Regions from separate parts of the Amycolatopsis albispora genome, predicted to be linked through region 2. Evidence: riboswitches for the same ligand, from Rfam matches in the RefSeq annotation. Region 2 holds a riboswitch; each other region holds the start of a gene.

Region 1 (3,266 bases), 3.4 Mb from region 2:
GCCGCCAGCTCGGCGAGGTCCGGTTTGGGCTCCTCGGAGGGCGGGGGCGCTCCGGGATTGAAGAGTTGAAGACGTTCGAACACGGCTTCGACGTTATGGGGGTTGGGGTGGGGAGGACAGGGGGTTGAGTGGGGGCTGTGGACAAGTTGGGGGGTGTGGATAAGTCGGTGGGCGCTGGAGGCAGGCGGCAGAGGTAAATGCTGAGGGAGAGGCAAATGCTGATGGCAGGGGCGGATGTTGATGACAGAGGCGGAGGCTGGCGAGAGGGAATGCTGGTGAGGGAGCGAATGGTGCTGGGGACGCGGATGCTGGAGACGGGGGCGAGCGCTGGCGAGAGCGCGAATGCTGGCGGGTGAGGCGAATGCTAGCGAGGGAGCCGAATGCTGGCGGGTGAGGCGGATGCTGAAGGGAGGGGCGGGCGCTGGTGAGGGGTGATGCTGGTGAGGGAGGCGAGCGCTGGCGGGGAGGTGAATGGTGGCGGCGAGGGCCGCTGATGCTGGCGGGAGCCGAATGCTGGAGAGAGAGGGGCCAGCGTTGACGAGAGGGGCCAGCGCTAGCGAGGGGGCGAATGTGGTGAAGGGGGAATGCTGGTTAGGGAAGCGAGCGCTGACGACTGAGACGGATGCTGGCAACAGAGGCGAATGTTGCCGAAGACCGGCGTACACGAACGGCATGCCGGACACGAATGTGGCTTTCGGGGCGTGGTGAACGCTCCGAAAGCCACATTCGTGTTCTGGGGAAAGAAAGGGTGTTACTTGGCGAGAGCCTCGCGCACGGCATCCGCGGAAGCGGGGACGGTGGCGCGCGGGCCGATCTTGCCTTCCACGGCGTCCAGCGTCTTGAGGCCGTCGCCGGTGATCAGGAGGACGGTTTCCTCGTCGGGGTTGAGTTTTCCGGCCTCGACGAGCTTTTTCGCGGTTGCCACGGTCACGCCGCCGGCGGTCTCGGTGAAGATGCCCTCGGTGCGCGCCAGGAGCCGGATGCCCTCGACCACCTCTTCGTCGCTGACGTCCTCGATCGCGCCGCCGGTGCGGTTGACCACGTCCAGCACGTACGGGCCGTCCGCCGGGTTACCGATGGCCAGCGAGCGCGCGATGGTGTCCGGCTTGACCGGCTGCACCACGTCGTGCCCGGCGCGGAAGGCGGCCGACACCGGGGAGCACCCCGTCGCCTGCGCGCCGAAGATCTTGTACGGCGACTGCTCGACCAGCCCCAGCTCACCCAGCTCGCGGAAACCCTTGTCCACCTTGGTCAGCTGCGAGCCCGAAGCGATCGGCACCACGATCTGCTGCGGCCGCCGCCAGCCCAGCTGCTCGGCGACCTCGAAGGCCAGCGTCTTCGAGCCCTCGGAGTAGTACGGCCGCACGTTGACGTTGACGAACGCCCAGTTCTCGTTCTCCGCGGCCAGTTGCGTGGCCAGGCGGTTGACATCGTCGTAGTTGCCGTCGACCGCGATCAGCGCGCCGTCGTAGACCGCGGTGGTCAGGATCTTGGCTCGCTCCAGCGTCTTCGGGATCAGCACCACGGACTCCCAGCCCGCCCGCGCCGCGGCCGCGGCGACGGCGTTGGCCAGGTTGCCGGTGGACGGGCAGGCGAGCACCTCGAAGCCGAACTCGCGGGCCGCTGCCAGCGCCACCGCGACCACGCGGTCCTTGAACGAGTGGGTGGGGTTGCCGGTGTCGTCCTTGACCCAGACTCGCTTGAGCCCCAAGGCTTTCGCGAGCCTGTCCGCACGCACCAGCCGGGTACAGCCGGGCTCGGTGTTCGGGATCTCCTCGACGTTCGACGGCACCGGCAGCAGGCTCTTGTAGCGCCAGATGTTGCGCGGGCCCTTCTCGATGTCCTCGCGGCGCACGCGGCCGAAGTCGTAGGCGACCTCGAGCGGGGAGAAGTCCTCGGCGGAAACGAACTCGGGCGCCAGCGGCTGGCGGTGCCCCTCTTCCTTCGACACCAGCTCGACGGCCGGGCCGAGGTCCAGGGTGCGCTTGGTCGTGCGGAGGGTGGCAGTCATCGCGAGGTCCTTCCTCATCTGCCCCACGGGTGTGGGCCGGAATTGGCACCGTGATCGCCAGCTACCTCGCGGAATCGAGATGACAGGCTGACGCCGGTTGCCGGGGCTTCTTCGGGCCGTATCCCTCTGCCCCTCTGGATGAGCGTTGTTCGGTTGTCGGCCCGCGCTCGGCGCGGCGCCTCGCCAACACCGTACGGCATCACGCCGCGCCGACGCGACCGCCTCACCGTGCCGGGCTAGTGTCGTACCGCCGTGGCAGGATCGGGCCCGTGACCGAAGCAGCCGCCCTCCACCTCGTGCTCGGCGAGGAAGAACTGCTCATCGAGCGGGCGATTCGAGCCGCTCTCGAGGCCGCCCGCAGCGCGGACCCAGCGGCGGACCTGACCCGGCTCAAAGTGTCCGAACTCACAGCTCCAGCGCTCGCCGAGCTGGTCAGCCCGTCGCTGTTCAGCGAGGGCCGAGTGATCGCGATCGACGGCGCGCAGGACGCGTCGCAGGAGATCGGCGACGCGATCCTGGCCTATGCCAAGGATCCGGCCGACGGGGTGGTGCTGGTGCTCGTGCACACCGGCGGCGGCCGGACGAAGGCGGGCAAGGCGCTGCCCGCGGCGTTGCGCAAAGCCGGGGCGACGGTGGTCGAGTGCCCGAAGATCACCAAGCCGGCGGAGCGGGAAGCCTTCGTGCGCAACGAGGTCCGGCAGGCGGGCGGCAAGATCGACGCGGCCGGGGTGATGGCGCTGATCGACTCGGTCGGCTCGGATCTGCGCGAGCTGTCGTCGGCGGCGACCCAGCTGGTGGCGGACTCCGGTGGGAAGGTCGACGAGCAGGCCGTGCGGCGCTACCACCGCGGGCGGGCGGACGTGACCGGGTTCGCGGTGGCGGAGAAAGCGGTCTCGGGGGATCGCGCGGCGGCGCTGGAGTCGGTGCGCTGGGCGATGCAGATCGGGGTGCCGCACGTGCTGGTGGCGGACGCGCTGGCGGACGCGGTGCGGACGATCGCGCGGGTCGCCGGGGCGGGGCGCGGCAACCCGAACTCGATGGCGGGCGAGCTGGGGATGCCGCCGTGGAAGATCCGGAAGGCGCAGGGGCAGGTGCGCGGCTGGGGCCCGGACGGGCTGGCGGACGCGATGCGGATCGTGGCGAAGCTGAACGCGGACGTGAAGGGGGCGGCGGCCGATCCGGACTACGCGCTGGAGCGCGCGGTGCTGGCGGTCGCGGCGGCGAAGGAGCGGCGCTGAAGCTGGGGGGAGCGGGG
Region 2 (3,266 bases):
GGACCGGCTCGCGCAGTGCGAGTCCACCGGCAACTGGGCCGCCAACACCGGCAACGGCTACTACGGCGGCCTGCAGTTCAACGCCAGCACCTGGAAGGCCTACGGCGGTGCGCAGTACGCGGCGCTGCCGCACCAGGCCAGCCGGGAGCAGCAGATCGCCGTCGCCACCAAGCTGCGCGACTCCCGCGGCGGCTACGGTGCCTGGCCGCACTGCTCGAAGAAGCTCGGCCTCTCTTGACGCACTGACTCTCTCGAACGTGGCCTCCCGCGCCCAGTCGCGCGGGAGGCCACTTTTCGTTTCCGCTCCGCTCCCATGTCACGAATGTGGCTTTCGAGACGTTTGGCGTCTCGAAAGCCACATTCGTGACGTCGGGCAGCGGGGTGGGCCCGAACCCGGGCGCCTAAACTCCCGGACGTGACCAAACCCGCCGGGCTGCTCGGCCCCGCCGAGATCCGCGGCCTGGCCGCCGAGCTGGACGTGCGGCCGACCAAGAAGCTCGGCCAGAACTTCGTCCACGACCCCAACACCGTGCGCCGGATCGCCGAGCTCGGCCGGGTCACCGCGGACGACGTCGTGCTCGAGGTGGGTCCCGGGCTCGGCTCGCTGACGCTGGGTCTGCTCGCCACCGGCGCCCGCGTGGTCGCCGTCGAGATCGACCCCGTCCTCGCCCAGCGCCTCCCCGCGACCGTCGCCGAGCACGCGCCCGGCGCGGCCGGGAACCTGACCGTCGTCCCCGCCGACGCGCTCAAGGTCCGCCAAGCCGACGTCGGCGAACCCACCGCGCTCGTCGCGAACCTGCCCTACAACGTCGCCGTGCCGGTCGTGCTGCACCTGCTCGCCGAGCTGCCGTCCCTCAGCCGCGGCCTGGTGATGGTCCAGACCGAGGTGGCCGACCGCATGGCCGCGGGCCCCGGCAGCCGGACCTACGGCGTGCCCAGCGTCAAGCTCGCCTGGTACGGCCGCGCCAAGAAGGTGGCCGCGGTGCCGCGCGCGGTGTTCTGGCCGGTGCCCAACGTCGATTCCGCGCTGGTCGCCTTCGAGCGCGTCGAGGCCACTTATCCAGCTGAGCGGAAGACCGTGTTCGCCGTGGTCGACGCGGCCTTCGCGCAGCGGCGCAAGACCCTGCGCGCGGCACTGGCGGGCTGGGCGGGGTCCGCCGAGCGCGCCGGCGAGCTGCTGACCTCGGCCGGTATCGATCCACGGACCCGGGGTGAGCAGCTCACGGTCGAGCAGTTCGCCCGCATCGCGGCGGCGGCGGAAAACGAGGGATAACGCCGCTGTTCGTGTGATCTGCGACCACGGGCTTGCGTTCGGAGAACCGGATCGGGTGTACTCCTTGTGCATCCATCCCGAGCGACTGAGAGGCCTGGCTCGCCGAAGTCGCAGCAACCACCCGAGAGGGCAGGTGCTAACGCCAGGACCGATGGAGGAATCCTGTGTACCGGTCGCGAATGCTGACTCGACGCCGAGTAGTGGATGAAGGTCGCCGCACGGTAAGTGCGTGTCGTCGCTCCAACGACTGACCCCAGTACCCACTCTCGCCGCTTTCCGGTTTACGCCTCACCGTCGTCTCGGCGGTGCTTCCTTGTGGTCGGCGCGCGCCCGCGCCCAGCTGTTGGAGCATTCACGTGATCACGCTCGAAAACCTGACCAAGTCCTTCCCCGGCGACTCCGCGCCCGTGCTGGCGCTGCGGGACGTCAACTTCGACATCAACGCAGGCTCGCTCTACGGCGTGGTCGGCGCGGCGGGCTCCGGCAAGTCCACCCTGGCGCGGTGCGTCGCGCTGCAGGAACGTCCCGACCGCGGCGTGGTCCGCCTCGACGGGCTCAACACCGGCACGCTCGACGGCCGCCGCCTCCGCGAGATCCGCCGCCAGGTCGGCATCGTCGACTCCCGCGTCGCGTTGCAGCCCGAGCGCACCGTCGCCGGGAACGTGGCCTCGCCGCTGGAACAGCTCGGCGTCGAGGGCCCGCGCCGCCGCACCCGCGTCGGCAACCTGCTCGACCTGGTCGGCCTGACCCAGCGCGGCGGCCAGCACCCGGCCGAGCTGAACCCGGGGCAGCGCCGCCGGGTGGCCGTGGCCAAGGCGCTCGCCACCTCGCCCGCCGTGCTGCTCGCCGACGACCCGACCGCCGGGCTCCAGAACGAGGAGGCCGCCGGTGTGCTCACCGCGCTCGACCGGGCCCGCGCCGAGCTGGGCCTGACCGTGCTGGTCACCACCCCGGACGCCGGCGTGGTCCGCCGCATCTGCGACGACGTCGCGGTGCTCGAAGACGGCCGCGTGGTGGAGAACGGCAACGTGCTCTCGCTGCTGGTCGACCCGTCGAGCCGCACCGCGCAGGCGCTGCTGCCCGCGATCGAGACCACCCGCGCGCAGTCGGCCCGCTACGACCGCGCGGTCGACGTGGTGCTGATCGGCTTCGCCTCGGTCGGCGCGCTGCTGCCGGAGGCCGCCACCCGCTTCGGCATCGACATCGCCACCATCGGCGGTGGCCTGACCCGGATCGGGGACACCCCGGTCGGCCGGTTCCGCATCGGCCTGCGTGGTGAGCAGGCCGACGGCGCGCTGGCCTGGATCGCTGAGCGCGGTGCGCACGTGACGCACCCGGTCAGCGGCCCGCAGGGCGTCGCCGCCTGATCGTCCACCCGCCGTGGGTGCCGGGGCCGTCAGAACGGCCCTGAGCACCCACGGCCTTTTTTCGGCCACGTAGGCTGTGCTCGTGCTCGCTGTCGTTCCGCCACCAGTCACCGTCCGGGTGCCCTCGAAGATCAACCTGCACCTGGCCGTCGGTGACCTGCGCGAGGACGGTTACCACGAGCTGGTGACCGTGTTCCAGGCGTTGTCGCTGGCCGACGAGGTGACCGTGGCGGTGACCGACGACCCGGGCGTCGAGGTCTACGGCGAGGGCGAGAAGTCCGTGCCGACCGGGGCGAACAACCTGGCCTGGCGGGCGGTGCAGGCGCTGGCCGCGCACGTCGGGCGCGCGGAGAGCGAGCCGAAGATCCGGGTGGTGCTGCGCAAGGGCATCCCGGTGGCCGGCGGCATGGCCGGTGGCAGCGCCGACGCGGCGGCCACCCTGGTCGGGCTGGCCTCGTTGTGGAAGCTGGAGATCTCCCGCGACGAACTCGCCGAGGTCGCCGCGAAGCTCGGCAGCGACGTGCCGTTCGCGCTCTACGGCGGCACCGCGCTCGGCACCGGCCGCGGTGAGCGACTGGTGCCGGTGCTTTCGCGGCACACCTTCCACTGGGTGCTGGCCTTCGACC
Region 3 (3,266 bases), 1.6 Mb from region 2:
TGCGCCGCCGGGGTCGAACCGCCGACGACGAAGTGGAAGAACCGGGGTCCGGAGGAATGGGTGGCCGCCCCGGTCCCGATCCGCAGCAGTTCGCGGACGCTCGGCAGGGTGCCGTCGCCGCGTTCCGGCAGCGGGCCGTCCAGTTCGTCGAGCAGCGGGGCACCGGCGGGATCCTGGACCAGCCGGTCGGACAACGTGGCCAGGTACGGCCCGGCGGCGTCCGCCACCAGTCGCAGCGCTTCGGCCGTCGCTTCGCGTTCGGTCAGCGGATCACTCATCCCCGCAGAAGATCACGCCCGGCGGCGCGCGTCCAGGCTCAGGAAAGGAATTCCGGCAGCGGGCGCGGGTCCGGGGTGGGCGCCCAGCGGCCGTCCACCTTGCCGTACTCCCACCGCGCTCCCCTGGCCACGATCTGCCGCAGCGCGAGCAGCAGCCGGTCGACGTGTTCCTCCGTGCTGCCGAGGCCGAGGCTGACCCGCACCGCCTGCTGCCCCGCACCACCGGCGAACCGGATCAGCCGCCGCGTCGCGATGTGCGCGCAGAACGCGCCGTCGCGCACACCGATGCCGTATTCGGCGGAAAGCACCGCGGCGAGCCAGCCGGGTTCGAAGCCGTCGATGACGAAGCTGAGCGTGCCGACGCGGTCGACGTCGGCGTCGAACAGGCGCAGTTCCGCGAAGCCGGGAACGGACGAGAGCCCGCGGTGCAACCGGCGCAGCAACGCGTCCTCGTGCTCGCGAATGGCGTCCCAGTTCTCGGAAAGCGCCTCGCACGCCACGCCGAGCGCGTACACGCCGACCGTGTTCGGCGAACCGGCTTCGTGGCGCTCCGGCCCGGAGTTCCACACCACGCCGAGCTCGGTGCCGTGGTGCCGCTGCACCGCCTTGGTCGCGCCACCACCGGCGAGGTACGGCTGCCCGGCACGCAGCCAGTCGGCACGGCCGACCAGCGCACCCGCCCCGAACGGCGCGTACAGCTTGTGCCCCGACAGCGCCACGTAGTCCACATCCAGCTCACGCAGGGAGAACGGCCGGTGCGGGGCCAGCTGCGCCGCGTCCAGCGCGATCCGCGCGCCGTGCTTCCGCGCCACCGCGGCGATTTCCGCCACCGGCAGCAGCTCACCGGTCACATTGGACGCTCCGGTGAGCACCACCAGCCGCGGTCCCGGCGCGCAGGCGGCCAGTGCACTGTCCACAGCGGACACCGCGGCCAGCCTGGTGCGCGGCGGTTCCACGCGGTGCACGCGCGGCCCGCGCCACGGCAGCAGCGCCGCGTGGTGCTCGGTGTCGAACAGCACCACCGAGGTCTCGCGCGGCAGGCACTTCGCCAGCAGGTTGAACGAGTCGGTGGTGTTGCGGGTGAAGATCACCGTGTCGGTGGACCGGGCGCCGGTGAAGCGCCGCAACACTTCCCGGGTGCGCTCATAGACCTTTGTGGACACCTGGGAGGCGAAACCGGCGCCTCGGTGCACGCTGGCGTACCAGGGCAGGAACTCGTCGACGGCGGTGCGGACGCGCTGCAGGCACGGCGCGCTCGCGGCGTGGTCGAGGTTCGCGTAACCGATCGTGCCGCCGTTGACCAGCGGCACGGACAACTCGGCACCGGCGACTTCCGGGACCAGGCAAGGGCGTTCGAGTGCGAGCGTCATGGGAGGCCTCCTCGAGGTCGGGGACCCCCGCCTCGGAGGATCCGCGCTTGCCCGCCACACCTCGTGACGAGCCAGGTCCTCACCCGGGGCACCCCACCGCGGTTGGAGGGTTGCCGGCCAGCTAGCCGGGGCTTGTCGCTGGCACTCATGACCTACCGGAAAAGTTAACCCACTGGGCGGCGCCCGCGCCAGGGCCGCCCAGTGGGTGAGACGGCGATCACTCCGCTTCGTACCGGAACCGGCCGGGGAGCTGGACCGCCTGGCCATCGGCGACGTGCGTCGCGACGCCGCTGTACTGTTCGGCGCCTTCGGTGAACCGCCAGCCGCCGAATTCCTTGCCGTCGACGGGTTCGCCGTGTGCCTCGGCGACCGTCGTCTGGAGCTGGTGGTAGCCGAGGCCGTCCCAGTCACCCGCCCCCGCGGGCAGCGTCCACAGGGTGAAGTGCACGTGGGCACCCGAACTGCTGCCGCCGCACGGCAGCGCGTTGCCGGTTTCGCCGAGCACCACGCCCGGTTCGACGGCCTGCCCGTCGGTGACCGCGATCCGCTCCAGGTGGTAGTAGCCGGTGCGCCAGCCACCGGCGTGGTCGATGGTCACCCAGTCGCCGCCGTCGCAGTGCTGCAGCCGGACCGTCCCGGCGAGCGGCGCGCGCACCAGGCCGTCGCGCGGGCTCAGGTCGATCGCGTTCTTCACGCCGCTGTTGCCGTTGTCCGAGTGGATGCCCGCCGAGCTGACCGACTGCCCGGTGGCGAACGGCAGCGTGAACACCGGGAAGGCATCCGCGGCGGACGCGGTCGGGGCGAGCAGGACGCCGCCGGTGAGCACCACGGCTGCCGCCAGTCCACGAAGGTTCGACGAGTTGACCACGCGCCGTGCTCCCTACGCTCGCTGTCCACCATTCGGGTTAGTCAATGCGAGCGAAACGTAAGCCATTCGGCGGCAGTTAGGAATACACGAAGTCAGACAAATCCTTGTCAGGTGACCTAGGTCACAGTGGATCAGTGCCCGGACTCGCCCCGCCAGCGGGCCAGCCTGCCCGCCCGGTCGATGGCCCGCAGGCGCCGCTCGGCCACCGCCCGCGCCCCCTCGGTGGTGACCACGAGCAGCTGGTCCAGCTCCTGGAGGCGACTGGTGCTCTGCGGGGTGAACGACTTGCCGTCGCGCACCACCAGGCTCACCGACGCACCCGCCGGGAGCCGCAGCTCGGACAGGTACACCCCGTGCAGCCGCGAGCCGCGCTGGATGCGCACCTGGAGCAGTTCGGCACCGAGTTCGTCCAGCGGCGCGGCGTCGACCTGGATCTCCTTGGCCTCGGTCGAATCGGACAACCCGAGCAGGCGCCCCAGCGGGGTCAGCGTCGCGCCCTGCAGCAGCGTCAGCACGATGACCAGCACGAACACCGCGTCGACCAGCTCCTGCGCGCCCGGCACGCCCTCGGCGAGCGGGATCATCGCGAGCACGATCGGCACCGCCCCGCGCAGCCCCGCCCAGGACAGGAACACCTGTTCGCGCCACGGCAGCTTGAACGGCAGCGCGGAGACCAGCACCGACGCGGGTCGCGCGAGCAGCAGCACCACCGCCCCGGCGACCAGCCCCTGCACCAGGCTCTCCAGCAGC

What was found. Region 2 has a riboswitch for S-adenosylmethionine ahead of A4R43_RS24315 (methionine ABC transporter ATP-binding protein). Riboswitches for the same ligand answer to the same signal wherever they lie in the genome.
Region 1: it holds a riboswitch for S-adenosylmethionine, as region 2 does, so the genes downstream of both, thrC (threonine synthase) here and A4R43_RS24315 (methionine ABC transporter ATP-binding protein) in region 2, are expected to answer to the same signal.
Region 3: it holds a riboswitch for S-adenosylmethionine, as region 2 does, so the genes downstream of both, A4R43_RS16610 (aminotransferase class V-fold PLP-dependent enzyme) here and A4R43_RS24315 (methionine ABC transporter ATP-binding protein) in region 2, are expected to answer to the same signal.

The regions. Positions count from the first base shown of each region.
Region 1 is NZ_CP015163.1:8,618,028-8,621,293, forward strand. Features, by position in the region: gene A4R43_RS44335 (ComEA family DNA-binding protein) at 1-83, opposite strand, end outside; gene thrC (threonine synthase) at 752-2,011, opposite strand; SAM riboswitch class I at 2,023-2,156, opposite strand; gene holA (DNA polymerase III subunit delta) at 2,272-3,249, shown strand.
Region 2 is NZ_CP015163.1:5,168,839-5,172,104, reverse strand. Features, by position in the region: gene A4R43_RS24325 (resuscitation-promoting factor) at 1-238, shown strand, start outside; gene rsmA (16S rRNA (adenine(1518)-N(6)/adenine(1519)-N(6))-dimethyltransferase RsmA) at 416-1,273, shown strand; SAM riboswitch class I at 1,343-1,431, shown strand; gene A4R43_RS24315 (methionine ABC transporter ATP-binding protein) at 1,630-2,640, shown strand; gene A4R43_RS24310 (4-(cytidine 5'-diphospho)-2-C-methyl-D-erythritol kinase) at 2,723-3,266, shown strand, end outside.
Region 3 is NZ_CP015163.1:3,570,990-3,574,255, forward strand. Features, by position in the region: gene A4R43_RS16605 (pyridoxal phosphate-dependent decarboxylase family protein) at 1-278, opposite strand, end outside; gene A4R43_RS16610 (aminotransferase class V-fold PLP-dependent enzyme) at 317-1,648, opposite strand; SAM riboswitch class IV at 1,687-1,801, opposite strand; gene A4R43_RS16615 (M23 family metallopeptidase) at 1,866-2,516, opposite strand; gene A4R43_RS16620 (potassium/proton antiporter) at 2,648-3,266, opposite strand, start outside.